2 regions of the Lysinibacillus sp. A4 genome follow, and region 2 is predicted to be linked to the other one. Evidence: a T-box and tRNA genes for the amino acid it is inferred to sense, from the RefSeq annotation. Region 2 holds a T-box; the other holds one or more tRNA genes.

Region 1 (9,623 bases), on a different contig from region 2:
AGATGAGATTTCCCATTACGCAAGTAAGTAAGATCCCTCAAAGACGATGAGGTAGATAGGTTCGAGGTGGAAGTGTGGTGACACATGGAGCTGACGAATACTAATCGATCGAGGACTTAACCAAAAAAGTTTGAAACATTCAATGCACCGTTTATCCAGTTTTGAAAGAATAAAATATTAGAATATACTTGTAATTTTTATAAGATATGTTATAATAAGTATTGTCTTTCAAATAGTCTAGTGATGATGGCAAAGAGGTCACACCCGTTCCCATACCGAACACGGAAGTTAAGCTCTTTAGCGCCGATGGTAGTTGGGGGCTTCCCCCTGTGAGAGTAGGACGTCGCTAGGCTATATACTAAAATTATTCCGAAGTAGCTCAGTTGGTAGTAGCACCTGACTGTTAATCAGGTTGTCGCAGGTTCGAGTCCTGCCTTCGGAGCCATTCTTGGAGAGTTGTCCGAGTGGCCGAAGGAGCACGATTGGAAATCGTGTAGGCGGTTAACACTGTCTCAAGGGTTCAAATCCCTTACTCTCCGCCAGCACTTTGATGTGTTCCAAACGATGGCCCCTTGGTCAAGTGGTTAAGACACCGCCCTTTCACGGCGGTAACACGGGTTCGAATCCCGTAGGGGTCACCAATTCAATACCCAGATGGAGGATTAGCTCAGCTGGGAGAGCATCTGCCTTACAAGCAGAGGGTCGGCGGTTCGAGCCCGTCATCCTCCACCATTATTTTAACAATATTATAGTATTATCGCGGGGTGGAGCAGTGGTAGCTCGTCGGGCTCATAACCCGAAGGTCGTTGGTTCAAATCCAGCCCCCGCAACCAAATGGTCCCGTGGTGTAGCGGTTAACATGCCTGCCTGTCACGCAGGAGATCGCCGGTTCGATCCCGGTCGGGACCGCCATTTATTTTAAAATATGGGTCAGTAGCTCAGTTGGTAGAGCATTAGATTGAAGCTCTAAGTGTCGGCGGTTCGATTCCGTCCTGACCCATCTTATTTTTTTGCCGGTTTAGCTCAGCAGGTAGAGCAACTGACTTGTAATCAGTAGGTCGTGGGTTCGATTCCTATAGCCGGCACCAGATATTCCCGGAGGGGTAGCGAAGTGGCTAAACGCGGCGGACTGTAAATCCGCTCCTTAGGGTTCGGCGGTTCGAATCCGTCCCCCTCCACCAGTTTTATTATTTTAGGGGCATAGTTCAACGGTAGAATAGAGGTCTCCAAAACCTTTGGTGTGGGTTCGATTCCTACTGCCCCTGCCAATTAATTTTATGGCGATTGTGGCGAAGTGGTTAACGCACCGGATTGTGGTTCCGGCATTCGTGGGTTCGATTCCCATCAGTCGCCCCATCTCATATAAAATTAATAAACATCATAATACAATGGCGATTGTGGCGAAGTGGTTAACGCACCGGATTGTGGTTCCGGCATTCGTGGGTTCGATTCCCATCAGTCGCCCCATTGTTGGGGTATAGCCAAGCGGTAAGGCAACGGATTTTGATTCCGTCATGCCTAGGTTCGAATCCTAGTACCCCAGCCATTTTTGCGGAAGTAGTTCAGTGGTAGAACACCACCTTGCCAAGGTGGGGGTCGCGAGTTCGAACCTCGTCTTCCGCTCCATGTATGACGGCGGCATAGCCAAGTGGTAAGGCACGGGTCTGCAACACCCTTATCACCGGTTCAAATCCGGTTGCCGCCTCCATATTTTAACTGTTAATCGGTTTATCCGATTTTTTTTATCTCCATTATGCCGGTGTGGCGGAATTGGCAGACGCGCACGACTCAAAATCGTGTTCCTTTGGAGTGTCGGTTCGACCCCGACCACCGGTATCATCAAATTAATAAAAATTAAGAAAGCTCATAAATCTTGATATAACAGGGTTTATGAGCTTTTTATATTAGGGGAATTGCAACAGGTTTAGAAAGAGAAGGATTCTTTTTGAAGAAAAGGTCAACGAGAATAAAAAAAGTATAGAAAATTCATTGGAAGAGAATAGTATGAGTTTTAACATAGAAGTTACTCATGGGTTTGAATCTCCAAAGGAATCATTAGAAACATAATTAAAACAAGAATGTTTATATTAGCATTCTTGTTTTTTTATGTGATAAAACATTGTGTGTCAGAACGTTCGCTATGATAGACTAAGCAGTTATGTTTATGTAAAACAGGTAAATTTGTTTTACAAATTTTACAGGGCTTTAGAGGGTAATAAATATCTTTACAATATTTTTCTATAAAGGTTGTGCCATTTTAGACGCCTGAAAAGAATAGGTTTATCCTATAGATTTTAGGTAAAAGACAAAGACATCTGTTTCAACATCAATAATTTTTTGAACTTTGGTGGAGAGAGAATATTTTCTTTTATACATTGATTTTTAGATTTCTATTTTTAAGATCTTTCATGGACCAATAAAACCCTACGAGTTGCATCTTCTAGTTGATTGAAAGTTAACAATCAACTAGAAGGTGCAGTTTTTATATATGTGTTGAGTGATGGACTTGATGTGGATGTAATCGATAGCACAAGAGTTGTCATTTTACTCCACTACATTTATATAATCATAAACGTAATGGAGTAAGTAGAAAAAATACGGTTATGTGGAAGAAAGAAGATGATAAGAGTAAAGAGACTGTTAGAGCTTATGACTGTGTATAGTAGTAATACAGGAACAGTATTAAAGGATTGTTCACAATGTAAAAGAGGAGGAAGTGGTAAAAGGGATGCGTGTAAAAAAATCAAAGTATCTTCTTTCCTATAAAGAAGAGGATGAATATCTAATTATTAATATTTATACGAATCAAATTTACGCACTAGATAAATTTAGTTCATTTATTTGGGAAGAGTTTGATAAAACACCAATAGTCTCTGATATTTCCAAATTAATAGCTAAAAGGACAAATGAAGATATTTTAATTATTCAAAAGGATTTAGATGGATTTTTAAATTCGTTGTCAAAAGGAGGTTTAATTAAATTTGTATAATATTTTATATTTATACAAAGAATTAATATTTTTAGATTTCCAAATACGGAGAAAAGGTTTTGATGAAGTCTTTAGACGCTATATAAAAAAATATACTATAGAGGGTTCTAAAGAGATTTTTACTGAGGAGAATTCTGAAGAGATTTTGGAGTGGTTTATTCTTTTAGACCAAGTTTGCTGTTGGTATCCTAGGAAAGCAGATTGTATACACAAAACGTTAATTGGTTATAAGATACTTCAATCTAAGTATGGTATACCAGTAAACATGGTAATAGGGATAAAAAAATTTCCCTTAGAGGCACATGCCTGGATTCAATATCAGGGCCACAATCTATTTGAAGAAATGGAAAATCTTGATTCGTTGAAAGTGATTATAGATTCAAACTCGTATATGAAGGGAGTTGAACTTAGGTGAATTGGTATGTGTTTGAATTTATGGATAATTCGGAGGGAGAAGTGGATAAAAATGGACATCTTAAGATCAACAGTAAATCAAAAGTAAATTATTTCAACACATCCTCACAGAACTTTGTTTTGAAAGCAGCATATGCTCAAAATACGACCCCATATGTGTTTTTTGAAAATAATGATGTGTTAATAGTGGGAGACATTGTGATATACAATATTTTGAATCATGGTGTATATGAAAATGTTGATTGGACTGAGCAAGAATTACTCACTAATTTAATTTCCCTTTATAACACATTTGGTTTGGATTTTGTGAAGCGTTTAGATGGCGAGTTTTCATTTGTTCTATTTGATAAAAAGAATTTAACATTAATGGCCTGTAGAGATACCTTGGGGGTAAAAAGGCTCTTTTATTTAAAAACCGATACAAAATTAGTAGTTGCGAGCGATATCTTTCTATTGAAAAGTTATCTAAATACACCTGAGTTGAACGGTGTTTACTTTCAAGAATATCTAAATGCAAAAGGAATTGTTGATTCCTATTTAACGCCATATAAAGAGATCTTGCGTTTACCGAGTGGGAATATGTTTGTTTATGAAAATAAGGAAATTAACCTAATAAACTATGTGAATTATGATGAATTATTTTCTGATAAATGGATGATGAAGGAGACAACTATAAATCGGGAAGCGTTAATTGAAGAATTCGAAAGTATTTTGAACAAAGCAGTTTTGAGGAGAGTACGGAAAAGCGAGCGAAATACGGTGTTATTAAGCGGTGGCTTAGACTCAACTACTATTTTTAATGTGTCAAAACGATTGGGGCATAGATACGGAGAAATTAATTCGGTAAGCGTTGTTTTTGATGAATTAAAGGAATGCGATGAAAGTGCATATATAACGGAATTATTAGAACAATATAATTCTAAAGGTACTTTTCTAAATTATGATTCAGTATTGATGTATGAAGATCTTCGGAATAATATATTACGTTTTGACGAACCGTATGCTACTGCTCCTACATGTGAATTTATTTCTCCCTTAATAGAGTCAAGTGTGAACAATAATACATATAGTATCCTAACAGGTTATGGTGGTGACCAACTTTTAACGAATCCGCCGTATTTATTAAGAGATTACGTTAGAGAAGGAAAAATAAAGGATATGTTCGGCGATTTAACTAAATATTGTATGTATACAAATATGTCTGCTTTTAAAGGATTACGTGAGTACATCATTCAACCACATCCTTTTAGTAGAACAACTAAAAATAAACGGAATCATGCTAGAAATTTATTGCATCAAATGTTAAATGCAAAAGCCAATCATTATATGGATAGGGCGATAGGTGGCTTTTATGGTGCGGATATAAAACATCCTTTTTTAGATAGGGAGTTAATTTCTTTTATGATTAAAATCCCTAGTCATATTCTCTTTGATCCCTTCTACACGAAAAAAATTTTAAGAGACTCTCAGAAAAATAAGTTACCTGACAGTATTCGACTGCGTATAAATAAAACATCACACATTGCTCATACATTAAAGAGTATAAGGAAAAATTGGAATTCAATTTATTCTAATGTAAAGTCACCTTTAGTTGTCTCAAAGTTAGGTCTTTGTTCCGAAGAGTTTTGGGAAGAAAATTTATATAAGTGGAGAAATGGTTTGTTGATAGATGAGGCTTTTTTATTACTGTTCTCCATTGAAGTATGGATTATGCAAGAAGTGTAATGAATCAATATTAATAAGGAGGCTGTTAGTGTAGGTGTATTGTGCTATTTCTAAGGGTTGCAGGAGGAAATAATTATGTTAATGACATATAGCAAACCAATGCTTTTAGATAGTGGAAATAGTTCGGAAATCATTAAAGGTCAATGTGGCTGGGGTAAAGAATTGCCATTTTTTGATGAAACAGGTGCTGTAAAAGGTAGTTATAGAAGACGTAAATATAGAACCGAACCATGTTATGGTCCTGGAGTTGTAAATATATGTTACGTTTGTAAGACTGAAACGGTTAGTTGTTCTGCAGAAAAAGATGACTGCTAACTTATAAATAGGTTAATACCAAAACTATTTTATTTATTTCGATGTTAACTGTAATTAATGTTCTACTTTTTTATTACATAAAAGTTGTAACAGGAATGTATAGTCAAGAACAGGTTTTGGTGAAGAGTCTACGATGAATCGTTATGGTTCTATAGCAGAAAATAAATACAAAAACTAAATTTGCCCTATAGTAATAGCACAATACTCCTACAAAATGTGAAATGAACGTTTTCATATTTTTCTAACTGATAAATAAAGTATGACACTAATTTTCGGGATTGTATTTTTGGTTTTCTTTTTTTACAATTTGACAAAATTAAGAAACTGCATTGATTTTCAGCGGAGATTTATACAGATTGAGCAAATAGATTTCCTGGAAAAGGGAAGAACATATTTGATTTCGGATGAAAATAACATTTTTGATAACTTATATGTTTTGAATGCTTTTTATCGTAGAATTTCAAAAAAGAGAGAAGTTATTTTGATAAAAGTGTTATTTGAAAACGATAACGAGATAAAAGTCGAACATTTGATGAAATTAAATCAATTGCAAATTGAAGAAATTCCAGTATTACTATATATGGGTGAAAAATATTATTGGGAAGATATAATGAATTTTTCTTCATAAGGTAAATCTCTTTGAAACAATATAAAATTTTGTGTGTATTTTACTATTAAAATCCTTGTATATTAAAGGATTTTAATAGTGGCTTGAAAGAAAAGGAGTTGACTGAATATCATTATTGTTTATCTGGTTGTAGCAATTATTTTTCTAAAAAACGGATTCAATAAAGTTTTTAAAATTTATCATTATTACGTGGCGATAAATGAAAAAATAACAATATCTCCGATATTCGTAAGCATTTTAGTGAGTTTAGATGTGCTTGTAGGTATCTCCTTATTAATTCAATTTGTGAATGTTTACATATGTATGACCGCTGTAATGTTGCAATTGTTCAATCTTTTTTTACTGTTTAAACCTTCTAAAGGAGGAAAGACACGTAACTGTGGTTGTTTTGAAAACATACCTATCAATATAAATATAAAAAATTTAGGATACAATTATGTGAAATTCACATTAACTTTCTTAATTTTTTTAGGAGAGATACTATGATTTATATTTTTTGTTATGGTTCTGCTTTAGTATTGATACTTTCTGGGATTTCTAAATTAATCTCACATTCAAATACAAAGCAGTTTTTTTTAAAGTATATTCCTATCAATGATATTTTAATTACATTTTTGGCATTGTTATTCCCATTATTTGAAATTGTAATAGGTGTCAGTTTGTTTATTTATGCTCACCCTATACTTTATATTAGTGCCTTATCTTTAATTTTACTCTTTATAATTATTAATTCGTATGCACTTATTAATAAGATAGAAGAGGACTGTAAATGTTTCGGCAATTTAATTCCAACTAAGACAGGACTGGGTGGCTTAATACAAAGTCTATGCATGTTTTTCAGTATAGTGCCACTACTCTATTTTGATAAAGGTAATATGAATATACTTGACTTTGGCAATATATTTTATCTCGTACCTGTTCTTTTATGGTTCATCACTTTAATAATTATTAGAAGAAACGTAGAGGTGGTGTAACGATGGACATGGAAATTTATTATGCTTTCGTCATCATTTCTTGTGTATTAATGCTTAGCATTTTGATTTCATTAAGAACTAGACGAGTGCTAAATGTAGAAAAATGGGGACCGATGGAAAAAAACGTTTTTCCGTTGATTCCATTGAAGAATAAACAATTTGAATCTGTTAAAGTTCAAGATATTATGAATGAGATTAATGTGCAGACTTTAGTATTTATTGATAGTCAGTGTTCTGCTTGTAAAGCAACATTAAAAAAACTCAATTTTTTAATTCCTGTTAAAAAAGAAAAGTATATTTTTATAGCAACGGATACGATAGAAAATCGGGATAACCTGAGCTATTTAGAGGATGAATATATTTATTTTATAGAAGAAGAAATTCTTTCTAATCAGTTAAAAATAGATGTCTTTCCAATGTATCTAGTTTTGAATACTAATAATTTTGTAGTAGAGAAGAAAGGAATCGCAAGTTTAGAAAATCTTTTGGATGTGAATGACTATGAAGTTGAATGAATTAAAATTCCATGAGAAAGATCGACCTGTTAGAGACTTTTTCTATTCACAGTATTTTTATTTGAAAAATATTTGGAGAGAACAAAAGAGCATATTTCTTTTTTTAACTATTTTAAGCATAATAACTTCTATTATGTTACCTTTAGAAATTTTGCTACAGAAAAGGTTGATAGATCAACTAACGGTGGTGCAGAAAATTCCTAATGAATTGGGGTTTGTGTTAGTTCTCCTTGTAGCAATAACGTTTCTTAGTCTATTTGGACAACTATCTGGAAAAATTCAAGATTATCTATTTCGAAAAATTTCTTTAAGAGTGAATTATTTATTTAAAGCGATGTTAAACAAAAAAGTAACTAGCGTTTCTTTAGAAAACTTTGAGTCTAGCTTTTTTTACAATCAAGTGAATCTGGCAGCCAAAGCATTGGAAGGAAATGGGTTAGGTACAACATATTCTTTTTTGCAGATCATTACAAGTGTATTTTCGTTATTTTCAGTTTTTGCGATTTTAATGGCTATTCATTGGACATTACCTTTAACTGTGCTTTTATCAACAATTCCCGGGGTTGTCATTGTTTTTTTTAGCAAACTTAAAAATTATAAAGTTGAAAAAAACGTTGTATTTAAAGAAAGAGAGCTTTCTTATACAGAATCCCTTTTTTTTGACAAAAGCTATTTAAAGGAAATTAAAGTGTATACATTGAGTGATTATTTACTGGAAAAATGGAAAAAACTTTATTTTTATACGATGAACAAGAGACTTGAAGTGACAAAGTGGGAACTGAAAAATAGTGCAGTGATGATACTATTTGTAGGAGTTATCAATACAGGTGTATCTGTATTCTTCGTTTATCAACTAGTAGAGAACGCTTTAACAATAGGGAGTTATGTGGCGTTAACTGCAGCTATAATTACTTTACAGGGCATTTTTGCTCAAATTGGTGCACATATAGCTTCTATTTTTGAAGCAGCTATTTATAATAATGCATTAATCAAGTTGTTGAAAATAGAACATTTTGATGACGAAAAGAGAGAAGAAATTAATTCTATTGAAACGATTGATATTAAAAATGGCACTTTCAACTATTCTTATTCTGATATTTCAGCTTTTTCAAAATTGAACTTTTCAATACGAAGAGGAGAAAAAATTTCGATTGTAGGTGGAAACGGTTCAGGGAAAACAACACTCGCCCATTGTTTAGTAGGATTATTCAATTTGACAGAAGGAACGATTTTAGTAAATGGAGAAAATATGACCGACATTGATAAATCTAGTTTACATAAACAAGTTGCTGTTGTTTTTCAAACATTCCCTAAATATATGTATTCCTTAAGAGAAAATATTGGTTTTGGCAATGTAGATGACATGGAGAATGACCAGAAAATATGGGATGTCATAAGAAAAGTAGGATTGGGACATAAATTATCAATCCATAATGTTGACTTAGATACTTATTTATCTAAAGAAATGGATGGCGGAATTGATCTATCTGGGGGAGAATGGCAAAAAATAGCTTTAGGACGAGCGCTAATGAAGGATGTTAGTTTGATTTTGTTGGATGAACCTACAGCGTCATTAGATCCTCATTCAGAATTAAAAACACTTGAATTATTTGATAGCATGACAGATGATAAAACAACGATTACGATTACACATAGAATCGGACCCACGAAATTATCAGATAAGATTATCGTAATGGATAAGGGGAAAATTGAAGAAATTGGTACTTTTGATGAATTAATAAATAATAAAGGATTATTTTATCGTATGCATCAAGCCCAATCCAAATGGTATGAGCGAAAGGAGCATTTTCATGAAACCGTTGAAACTACATGAGACACAAAATATGAAAGAAACCCCATTAGTAGTGATGAAAAATGTGTCAAAGGAATTTCAGTCAAAGGATTTTATTGTACAAGCACTAGATACAATCAATTGTGAAATTTACCAAAACGAAATCGTAGCAATAATGGGTACGAGTGGTTCAGGGAAAAGTACATTACTTAATATTTTAGCTGCTTTAGACAAACCTACACATGGGGAATTAATGTTTCAAGGTGTACCA
Region 2 (9,623 bases):
ATCATCATGGTGCAGCAATTGCAGGGGTTCGTGCGAAAGATACGATGAAAAAAGTATCAATGAATGGCATTATAGAGGAAACGGTTGATCGAGAAAGCCTTTGGATGGTGCAAACTCCACAAGCATTCCGTTTTGAATTAATTATGGAAGCGGAGGACGTAGCTGAAAAAGTAGGTTTTCTTGGGACAGATGAGGCAATGCTAATGGAGCGTCTCGGACATCAGGTACACATCGTAGAAAGTAGTTATGAAAATGTAAAAATGACAACACAAGAAGACTTAGTATTTGGTGAGGCAATTTTGCGTAAGCGTGGATCATTCAATCATTAAGAAATATTATATATAGAGGCTATTCATTCGTAGTTTGTTAAGGATGGATAGTCTTTTTTATTTGTTTTGTTTGGGAAAAATTATATGGTCAGAATGCCTTATTGCTTCGTAATCTGTTCATCCATATATGTATGATAATAATGACATAACTGCTAGTCGAATTAGAAACGAAGGCGTAGAAGAGAATAAAAAGTTGGAATGCTCAAATAAAGTGGATTTTATCCATGTGTGATCGTTTTACGTGTAAAATGAAATAGTGGATATATGATTAATAAGGTAATAGAATAGATGAAAAGATGTGAGGGGTGTTTATTGTGTCATTAAATGATTGGTTAAATCAAAAGGTTCCAGAAATTACAGGTTCATTAACTAGTATAAATAAACAGTACATCGACGTTGACAACTCAATAGGCTTTGATGGACGAGATCGGGTTATAAAAATAATAGATAATTTCCATGAGGTGCTGTTTCCTGGCATTTATATGACAAGACCTATTGATGAAACAAGGGTGAACGTAGTTTGCAGTAATAAGCTGCGTGAAACAGCATTAGATTTGCGGGATATTATCGAAAAAGTATTATTTTATAATATGGAGGATAGTGATCCTGCCAATTGCGAGAAGTATTGCCGTGAACAAGCAGACAAAATTGTTATGAATTTGATTAATCGATTTCCTGCCATTCGCCAAGTGCTACAAACAGATATTCAAGCGGCATATAATGGTGACCCAGCAGCTCTTTCCACAGAGGAAATTTTGCTAAGCTATCCATCTATTGTGGCTGTTTATATTCACCGCATCGCACATGAGTTATACGAAATGGGTGTACAAATTGTGCCTCGAATTATGTCAGAATATGCGCACCGATTAACGGGTATCGATATTCATCCAGGGGCTACAATAGGAGAATCATTCTTTATTGACCATGGAACAGGTGTAGTTATCGGTGAAACTTGTACTATCGGTAAGAATGTAAAAATTTATCAAGGTGTAACATTAGGTGCACTAAGCTTCCCATTAGATGAAAATGGTAATCCAATTAAGGGCATTAAGCGTCATCCGAATATTGCCGACAATGTTGTCATTTATGCTGGTGCTACTATCTTAGGGGGCGAGACGACGATTGGGCACGATTCCGTTTTAGGAAGTAATATTTGGCTAACACACTCTGTTCCCCCTTATTCACGTGTTTATAATTCACAGCCATCTCCGAATATTAGCAACAGTCAAATGAAAAATATAGAGTATCATATTTAAAGAATGTGGGGCAGTCTAGAGAGTGTAGCTTTCTAAACTGCCCATTACTGCTATAGGAGGATAATTATTAAAGTGCTTTTCAAACAACCTAGGGCAAATTTTGATATGATAATGATAAATATTAATTAAAGGAAGATGAATATGTTTCGAATTGGACAAGGTTTTGACGTACATGCATTTGAAGAAGGTCGTCCATTAATTATTGGTGGCATTACCATTCCGCATGAAAAAGGACTAGTAGGACATTCAGATGCGGATGTTCTCTTACACACTGTCACAGATGCGGCTCTAGGAGCAATTGGAGAAGGGGATATTGGCCGTCATTTTCCAGATACAGACCCTGCATTTAAGGACGCGGACTCAGCAAAATTATTAGAGTACATTTGGAAGATTGTTGAGGATAAGGGTTATTCTCTAGGTAATGTCGATTGTACCATTATGGCACAGCGTCCTAAAATGGCCCCCTATATTGGACAGATGCAACAACGTATCGCTGAATTATTACACGCAGAGCCTTCACAGGTAAATGTTAAAGCAACTACAACTGAACGATTAGGTTTTACAGGTCGCGAGGAAGGTATTGCGGCAATGGCAACAATTCTATTGATCAAGAAATAAATGTGGATGAACCCCGCTTTTATTTCCTGTAACAGAGTGGTAAAATGAACAAAGTCAATTTTTGATCGAAAATTTAGGAGGCTTTTAATTATGACGAAAGAAGTTCGCGTTCGTTACGCGCCATCTCCAACAGGTTATTTACATATCGGTGGAGCGCGTACAGCATTATTCAATTATTTATATGCAAAACATCATAACGGTAAATTCATTGTACGTATTGAAGATACGGATATTGAACGTAATGTAGAGGGCGGAGAAGCATCTCAACTAGATAACCTAAAATGGTTAGGTATTGAATATGATGAGTCCATTGATATTGGTGGACCTTATGCGCCTTATCGTCAAATGGAACGTCTTGATATTTATAAAGAGCACGCTGAAAAACTATTAGAGCAAGGTGTAGCCTACAAGTGTTTCTGTTCTTCTGAAAAGCTTGAAGCATCTCGTGAAGAACAAAAAGCAAGAGGTGTAGCTGCTCCTACTTATGATGGTACATGTCGCCACTTATCAGCAGATGAAATCGCTGCTAAAGAAGCGGCAGGTGAGCCATACACAATCCGTATGCGTGTACCTGAAAATGTAACATACGAATTTGAAGATTTAGTTCGTGGACAAGTTACCTTTGAGTCTAAAGATATTGGTGATTGGGTACTTGTAAAAGCTAATGGTATTCCAACATATAACTATGCAGTTGTTTTAGATGATCACTTTATGGAAATCTCTCACGTTTTCCGCGGTGAGGAGCATTTATCGAATACACCAAAACAAATGATGATTTTTGATGCATTTGGTTGGGAATATCCACGCTTTGGACATATGACATTAATTATTAACGAAAACCGTAAAAAACTATCTAAGCGTGATGAATCGATTATTCAATTTGTTACGCAATATAAAGATTTAGGTTATCTTCCTGAAGCGATGTTTAACTTCTTTGCGCTACTTGGTTGGTCTCCAGAGGGAGAAGAAGAGATTTTCTCAAAAGAAGAATTTATCAAAATTTTTGATGAAAAACGTCTTTCAAAATCACCATCTATGTTCGATAAACAAAAGCTAACATGGATGAATAATCAATATATTAAAAAGTTGTCTTTGGAAGAAGTTGTAGCTTTATCTTTACCACATCTACAAAAAGCAGGCTTATTACCTGAAGAACTTACTGCAGAGCAACATGCTTGGGCGACGGATTTAATCGCACTTTATCATGACCAAATGAGCTTTGGTGCAGAAATTGTCGAATTATCTAGCCTATTCTTTAACGACCATATTGAATATGATGAAGAAGCAAAAGAGGTTTTAGCAGGAGAGCAAGTACCTGAAGTAATGGCGGCATTTAAAGCACAATTGGAAGAGCTAGAAGAGTTTACACCAGATGCGGTAAAAGCTGCGATTAAAGCTGTACAAAAGACAACTGGTCATAAAGGTAAAAATCTGTTCATGCCAATCCGTGTTGTGACAACAGGTGAAACACATGGACCAGAGTTGCCGAACGCCATTTGTTTAATTGGTAAAGAGAAAGCAATTGACCGTGTAGAAAAATTTGCACAATAAAGATAAATTTATTGACAATTCATTCTTTCGTTGTAAAATGTATTTACATTGAAAAAGCGTTGATAAGGAGAAGTAAGTGGCGCATGCTCTTAAGAGAGGACCATCATCGGCTGAAAGTGGTCTGAGCCTAGGCAAAACTGAAATGCACCTTTGAGCATAAAGCTGAACGAGAGTAGGCTTTATCGAGTCATCCCCGTTAATGGATGTCCAAAGTGGAAGGCTTTTTGTCTTCAATCAGAGTGGAACCACGCAAATCGAGCGTCTCTGTCATTCCTTTTAGGAGTGATAGAGGCGCTTTTTTTATTCAACAGAAAAGGAGAGTGAAATACAATGGGTATTCAAATTTTTAACTCATTAACACGACAAAAGGAAACCTTTGTACCGCTAGAAGAGGGCAAGGTAAAAATGTATGTCTGCGGTCCTACGGTTTATAACTATATCCATATTGGGAATTCACGTCCTGTAATTGTTTATGATACAGTACGTCGTTATTTTCAGTATAAAGGCTATGATGTAAAGTTTGTTTCCAATTTTACGGATGTAGACGATAAAATTATTAAAGCAGCAAATGAGCTTGGTGAAGAAGTACATGAATTAACAGAGCGTTTTATTGCAGCCTATTTTGAAGATGTTACAGCACTGGGATGCAAAAAGGCAGATGTTCATCCACGTGTGACAGAGCATATGGACGATATCATTCAATTTATTCAAGTGCTAATTGAAAAGGGCTACGCTTATGAGTCTGCTGGAGATGTGTATTACCGTACTCGTAAATTTGATGGCTACGGTAAATTATCACACCAATCAGTTGACGATTTAAAAATCGGTGCTCGTATTGAAGCGGGCGAGAAAAAAGATGATGCGCTAGATTTTGCTCTATGGAAAGCTGCTAAGCCAGGTGAGATATTCTGGGAAAGCCCATGGGGAGATGGCCGTCCAGGGTGGCATATTGAGTGTTCTGTAATGGCTCGTGAACATTTAGGAGATACTATTGATATTCATGCTGGTGGGCAGGATTTAACTTTCCCTCACCACGAAAATGAAATTGCTCAATCAGAGGCACACAATGATAAAACATTTGCGCGTTATTGGATGCATAACGGGTATATTAATATTGATAATGAAAAGATGTCCAAATCTCTTGGGAATTTTATTCTTGTGAATGATATCCGTAAACAAATTGACCCGCAGATATTGCGTTTCTTCATGCTATCTGTCCATTATCGTCATCCAATTAACTTTGCGAAGGACCTAGTAGAAGCTGCTGCGTCAGGTTTAGAGCGCATTCGTACAGCATACAACAATGTGAAGCATCGCCTTACGACTACTGTAAGCTTAGGTGATCATTCAGAAGAATGGCTGAACAAAATTGCGGAACAGAAAGCGCATTTTGAAGAGGCAATGGATGATGATTTTAATACAGCCAACGCTATTTCTGTATTATTTGAAGTAGCTCGTATTGCTAATATTTACTTAAATGAAGCCAATACTTGCAAGAAGGTATTAGAAACCTTTATTGAAACCTTTGAAGTACTAGGTGACGTCTTAGGTATTGAATTTGCAAAAGAAGAAGAACTATTAGACGAAGAAATTGAAGCATTACTACAAGAGCGCGTCGAGGCACGTAAAAATCGTGATTTTGCTCGCTCTGATGAGATCCGTGACCATTTGCAAGCCCAAGGTATCATTTTAGAAGATACACGACAAGGAACTAGATGGAAACGAGGGTAATTAAGTTGGATAAACTTCGCAATGAAGATGTTAAACAATTAAAAGCGCTGGCGTTAGCCTATATGGGTGATGCCGTATTGGAACAAAAGGTCCGAGAATATTTGCTACGCTCTGGTCGTGTTAAACCAAACACACTACATCGAGAGGCAACTCGCTACGTCTCAGCAAAAGCGCAATCGATGATCGTTCATCGCATGATGGATGAAAATTATTTAACAGAGGAGGAATTGGCTGTGTTCCGCCGTGGACGCAATGCCAAATCCGGCTCTGTACCAAAAAATACGGATGTCCAAACCTATCGTAATAGCTCAGGCTTTGAGGCGGTGCTTGGTAGTTTATATTTATTGAATGAACTAGAACGCGTCTACGAAATCATTGCATATGCTATTCAAATAATCGAGGAATCAAAAGGAGTGTCTAAATAATGGCAGAACAGAATGGTGAAATTATTGCCGGTAAAAACCCAGTGTTAGAAGCACTTCGTTCAGGCCGCGATATGAATAAAGTATGGATTGCAGAAGGAGTAAAAAAATCTGGCGTCAATGAACTGCTAGATTTAGCCCGTGAACGTGGTGTCATAGTTCAATTTGTCCCAAAAAAGAAAGTTGACCAATTATCAAGTGCTAATCATCAAGGTATCGTTGCTTCTGTTGCCGCTTATAAGTATGCTGAACTAGAGGATTTATTTGCAGCCGCAGCTAATAAACAGGAAGATCCTTTTTTCTTAATCTTAGATGAGTTAGAGGATCCTCATAATCTAGGGTCTATTATGAGAACGGCTGATGCTATAGGAGCACATGGTATTATTATTCCTAAGCGCCGATCAGTGAGTTTAACAGCGGTAGTGGCTAAGGCATCTACAGGAGCGATTGAACATGTTCCAGTTGTACGTGTAAACAATCTTGCTCAAACAATAGATGAATTAAAAGAACGCGGTATATGGATTGCAGGGACGGATGCAAAGGGATCTGCAGATTATCGAAAAATGGATGCAACATTACCATTAGCTATCATTATCGGTAGTGAAGGCAAAGGGATGGGGCGTTTATTAAAAGAAAAATGCGATTTTTTATATCACTTACCGATGGTTGGGCATGTCACATCACTGAACGCATCAGTAGCAGCGGCTTTATTAATGTACGAAGTGTATCGTAAACGTCAAGAAGCGATTGAATAACAATGAAAAACATTTTGCTTGTTGATGGCTATAATATGATTGGATCTTGGAAAGAGCTGCGGCCATTGCGTGATACGAATTTTGAGGATGCGCGAAGAAGGTTGATAGAACTCATGGCTGAATATAAAGCAGCAATGGGTTGGCGCGTAATTATTGTTTTTGACGCCCATCTTGTACCAGGAGTAGAGCAATCTTATATAGAAAATGATGTAGAAGTCATTTATACACGAAAAAATGAAACAGCAGATGAACGTATTGAAAAAATGACACATGAATTAAAGGCTAGAAATGTACAAATTCATGTAGCAACTTCAGATATGGCAGAGCAAAGTGTTATATTTGGGAATGGTGCCTTAAGGAAATCGGCTAGAGAGCTAGAAATTGATACAAGTATTATTCAACATAAAATTACTCATGATGTGAAGCGGAAGCAAGAAAGTAAGCCGCCTTCTCGTATAGAATTAAAGCCAGATGTTGCGCTCGCCTTTGAAAAATGGCGACGAGGCTTGAAATGATTGATTGACGCATATTTTCCAATTCCGTTATACTGTTTCTAATTATCTGTTGTGGCTGAGGTGATACCATGTTTAAAAATAGCATTGTACAAGTGACACAAGATTTTGAACGATTCAATGATGAAGAGCTTATTGAAATGGTGCATCAAGGTAATACAGATGCGTTGGATTATTTAATTACAAAATACCGTTTGTTAGTAAGAGCGAAGGCAAGATCCTATTTTTTAATCGGAGCAGATAAGGAAGACATTGTACAAGAGGGCATGATAGGCTTATATAAAGCGATTCGTGATTTTAAAGGAGATAAGCTTGCATCATTCAGAGCTTTTGCAGAGTTATGTATTACAAGACAGATTATCACAGCTATTAAAACAGCAACTAGGCAAAAGCATATACCTCTAAATTCCTATATCTCTTTGGACAAGCCTATATTCGACGAAGAGTCAGACCGAACGCTTATGGATGTACTAACGGGTGCTATTATGGATGATCCAGAAGAATTGATGATTCATAGAGAAGAGTTTGGATATTTAGAAGAAAAGATGAGTGAGATTTTAAGTGAATTAGAGCTACAAGTTTTAGCCTTATATCTAGACGGCCAGTCTTATCATGAAATTTCCGCCAAATTAAATCGTCATGTGAAATCTATCGATAATGCATTGCAGCGGGTAAAACGTAAATTAGAACGTCATTTAGTCCTTGAGGAAATGTCTTAGCCCATTTAGGCCTTTATTGACATTGACAAATATAGGTGTTAGTCTTAAAAAGACAAAGTGCCGAAAAAGGTGATTATATGGCAAAAAAAGTCGTGCTAAATTGTGAGAAATGTGGTTCGAGAAATTACACGTTCCCAGCTAAAGAAGGTTCAACTGTACGTCTCGAATTAAAGAAATTTTGCTCGCATTGCAATGAACATACAATGCATAAACAAACGCTATAAAATGATATGTAAATAGACAGATTTGATTGATTCGGAGGTTAAGCTAGAATGGGCAAGATCAAAAGCTTTTTCAGCGATGTAATGTCAGAAATGCGCAAAACAAGCTGGCCGAAAAGTAAAGAACTGACGAAATATACAGTCGTTGTAATTTCAACTGTTGTCATTATGGCTTTATTTTTTGTGTTAGTTGACTTAGGTATTTCATCATTATTCCGCTGGTACTTAGATTTATAATTTAGTAAATAGCATATTTTTGAAATAGCCCGTCCATTGCAATAACGGGTTTTTTCGTTTGTTTTATCTTCATTCATTCAGCAGAAAACCCCATCTAATGGGATCGGTGGGATGGGTGAAGTGAAGCGCAAAGCAGTAAAATCTCCTCATTATGATAAATACTACTAGGAGAGTATGATAGTAGCGATAGATGACTATGCTAGTTTCGGTATATATCATCGAGCTTTCGCAAGTAATTAGCGAAAGCTATATTTTTCTAATGAGATGTTTGTGAAAAGAGTAAAAATGCATTGAGCGTATCGCGATTCATTTTCACTTTTATTTGTAAGGGAGGGACGGACGAGGAGTCCTAGTAGTTATGGAGAAAAATTGGTATGTTGTTCATACGTATTCAGGGTATGAAAACCGTGTAAAAGCAAACCTAGAGAAACGTGTAGAAACAATGGGAATGCAAGATAAAATCTTCCGTGTGATTGTTCCTGAGCATGAAGAAACAGAAATGAAAGATGGAAAAAAACGTACAATGATGCGTAAAGTTTTCCCTGGTTATGTGTTAGTAGAGTTAATCATGACAGATGATTCTTGGTATGTAGTTCGAAATACGCCTGGTGTTACGGGCTTTATCGGTTCATCTGGTGGAGGAGCAAAACCAACACCGTTATTACCTGAAGAAGCAGATCGTTTACTACAACAAATGGGTATGACTGATAAAGTTGTAGAAGTGGACATTTCTGTTGGTGAAGCAGTAGAAGTATTAGAAGGGCCGTTTGCTCATTTCCAAGGACGTGTTGAAGAAATTGACACAGAAAAAGGTAAAATTAAAGTGACGGTTGATATGTTTGGTCGCGAAACGATTATGGAGCTAGATTTCGAACAAGTTCAAAAATTATAGTTCTAACATTAGAACATTACATGCTAATTGGTAGATGTTTCGCAGATTTTGTTAATTACTACTTGCTTAAAAAAATTAAAAGTGGTATCATTTCATAGGTCAGACTGTCATACTTTTGTTTGACGTCTGTAATGATAATTTTAATGTTATCGGCACTTAGCTGACAGACAGATATTGAGTGGGAGGGGCAACCCAATTACCACATCACGGACTTAAGGAGGTGTGTCTCGTGGCTAAAAAAGTTATTAAAGTTGTTAAACTTCAAATCCCTGCTGGTAAAGCTAACCCAGCTCCACCGGTTGGTCCTGCATTAGGTCAAGCGGGTGTGAACATCATGGGATTCTGTAAAGAATTTAATGCGCGTACTGCTGATCAAGCTG

Evidence for each region. A T-box is a leader RNA that pairs with one kind of tRNA and senses whether it is charged. The one in region 2 lies ahead of cysS (cysteine--tRNA ligase), so its partner is inferred to be a tRNA-Cys.
Region 1: it encodes a tRNA-Cys, which carries the amino acid that the T-box ahead of cysS (cysteine--tRNA ligase) is inferred to sense. The anticodon was not compared.

The regions. Positions count from the first base shown of each region.
Region 1 covers NZ_JANWTB010000009.1:2-9,624, forward strand. The annotation lists partial or broken rRNA gene NY607_RS17320 (23S ribosomal RNA) at 1-124, shown strand, start outside; rRNA gene rrf (5S ribosomal RNA) at 237-352, shown strand; tRNA gene NY607_RS17330 (tRNA-Asn) at 369-445, shown strand; tRNA gene NY607_RS17335 (tRNA-Ser) at 451-542, shown strand; tRNA gene NY607_RS17340 (tRNA-Glu) at 567-641, shown strand; tRNA gene NY607_RS17345 (tRNA-Val) at 657-732, shown strand; tRNA gene NY607_RS17350 (tRNA-Met) at 759-833, shown strand; tRNA gene NY607_RS17355 (tRNA-Asp) at 837-912, shown strand; tRNA gene NY607_RS17360 (tRNA-Phe) at 928-1,000, shown strand; tRNA gene NY607_RS17365 (tRNA-Thr) at 1,013-1,088, shown strand; tRNA gene NY607_RS17370 (tRNA-Tyr) at 1,098-1,181, shown strand; tRNA gene NY607_RS17375 (tRNA-Trp) at 1,195-1,268, shown strand; tRNA gene NY607_RS17380 (tRNA-His) at 1,281-1,356, shown strand; tRNA gene NY607_RS17385 (tRNA-His) at 1,392-1,467, shown strand; tRNA gene NY607_RS17390 (tRNA-Gln) at 1,472-1,546, shown strand; tRNA gene NY607_RS17395 (tRNA-Gly) at 1,552-1,626, shown strand; tRNA gene NY607_RS17400 (tRNA-Cys) at 1,635-1,708, shown strand; tRNA gene NY607_RS17405 (tRNA-Leu) at 1,756-1,836, shown strand; gene NY607_RS17410 (PqqD family protein) at 2,729-2,989, shown strand; gene NY607_RS17415 (lasso peptide biosynthesis B2 protein) at 2,982-3,404, shown strand; gene NY607_RS17420 (asparagine synthase-related protein) at 3,401-5,128, shown strand; gene NY607_RS17425 (hypothetical protein) at 5,204-5,443, shown strand; gene NY607_RS17430 (hypothetical protein) at 5,838-6,071, shown strand; gene NY607_RS24345 (hypothetical protein) at 6,195-6,557, shown strand; gene NY607_RS17435 (MauE/DoxX family redox-associated membrane protein) at 6,554-7,045, shown strand; gene NY607_RS17440 (hypothetical protein) at 7,048-7,560, shown strand; gene NY607_RS17445 (ABC transporter ATP-binding protein) at 7,547-9,394, shown strand; gene NY607_RS17450 (ABC transporter ATP-binding protein) at 9,372-9,623, shown strand, end outside.
Region 2 covers NZ_JANWTB010000008.1:159,881-169,503, forward strand. The annotation lists gene ispD (2-C-methyl-D-erythritol 4-phosphate cytidylyltransferase) at 1-329, shown strand, start outside; gene epsC (serine O-acetyltransferase EpsC) at 644-1,585, shown strand; gene ispF (2-C-methyl-D-erythritol 2,4-cyclodiphosphate synthase) at 1,727-2,203, shown strand; gene gltX (glutamate--tRNA ligase) at 2,294-3,754, shown strand; T-box leader at 3,805-4,023, shown strand; gene cysS (cysteine--tRNA ligase) at 4,085-5,485, shown strand; gene NY607_RS17195 (Mini-ribonuclease 3) at 5,470-5,910, shown strand; gene rlmB (23S rRNA (guanosine(2251)-2'-O)-methyltransferase RlmB) at 5,910-6,662, shown strand; gene NY607_RS17205 (NYN domain-containing protein) at 6,665-7,177, shown strand; gene sigH (RNA polymerase sporulation sigma factor SigH) at 7,246-7,893, shown strand; gene rpmG (50S ribosomal protein L33) at 7,971-8,117, shown strand; gene secE (preprotein translocase subunit SecE) at 8,166-8,351, shown strand; gene nusG (transcription termination/antitermination protein NusG) at 8,710-9,243, shown strand; gene rplK (50S ribosomal protein L11) at 9,473-9,623, shown strand, end outside.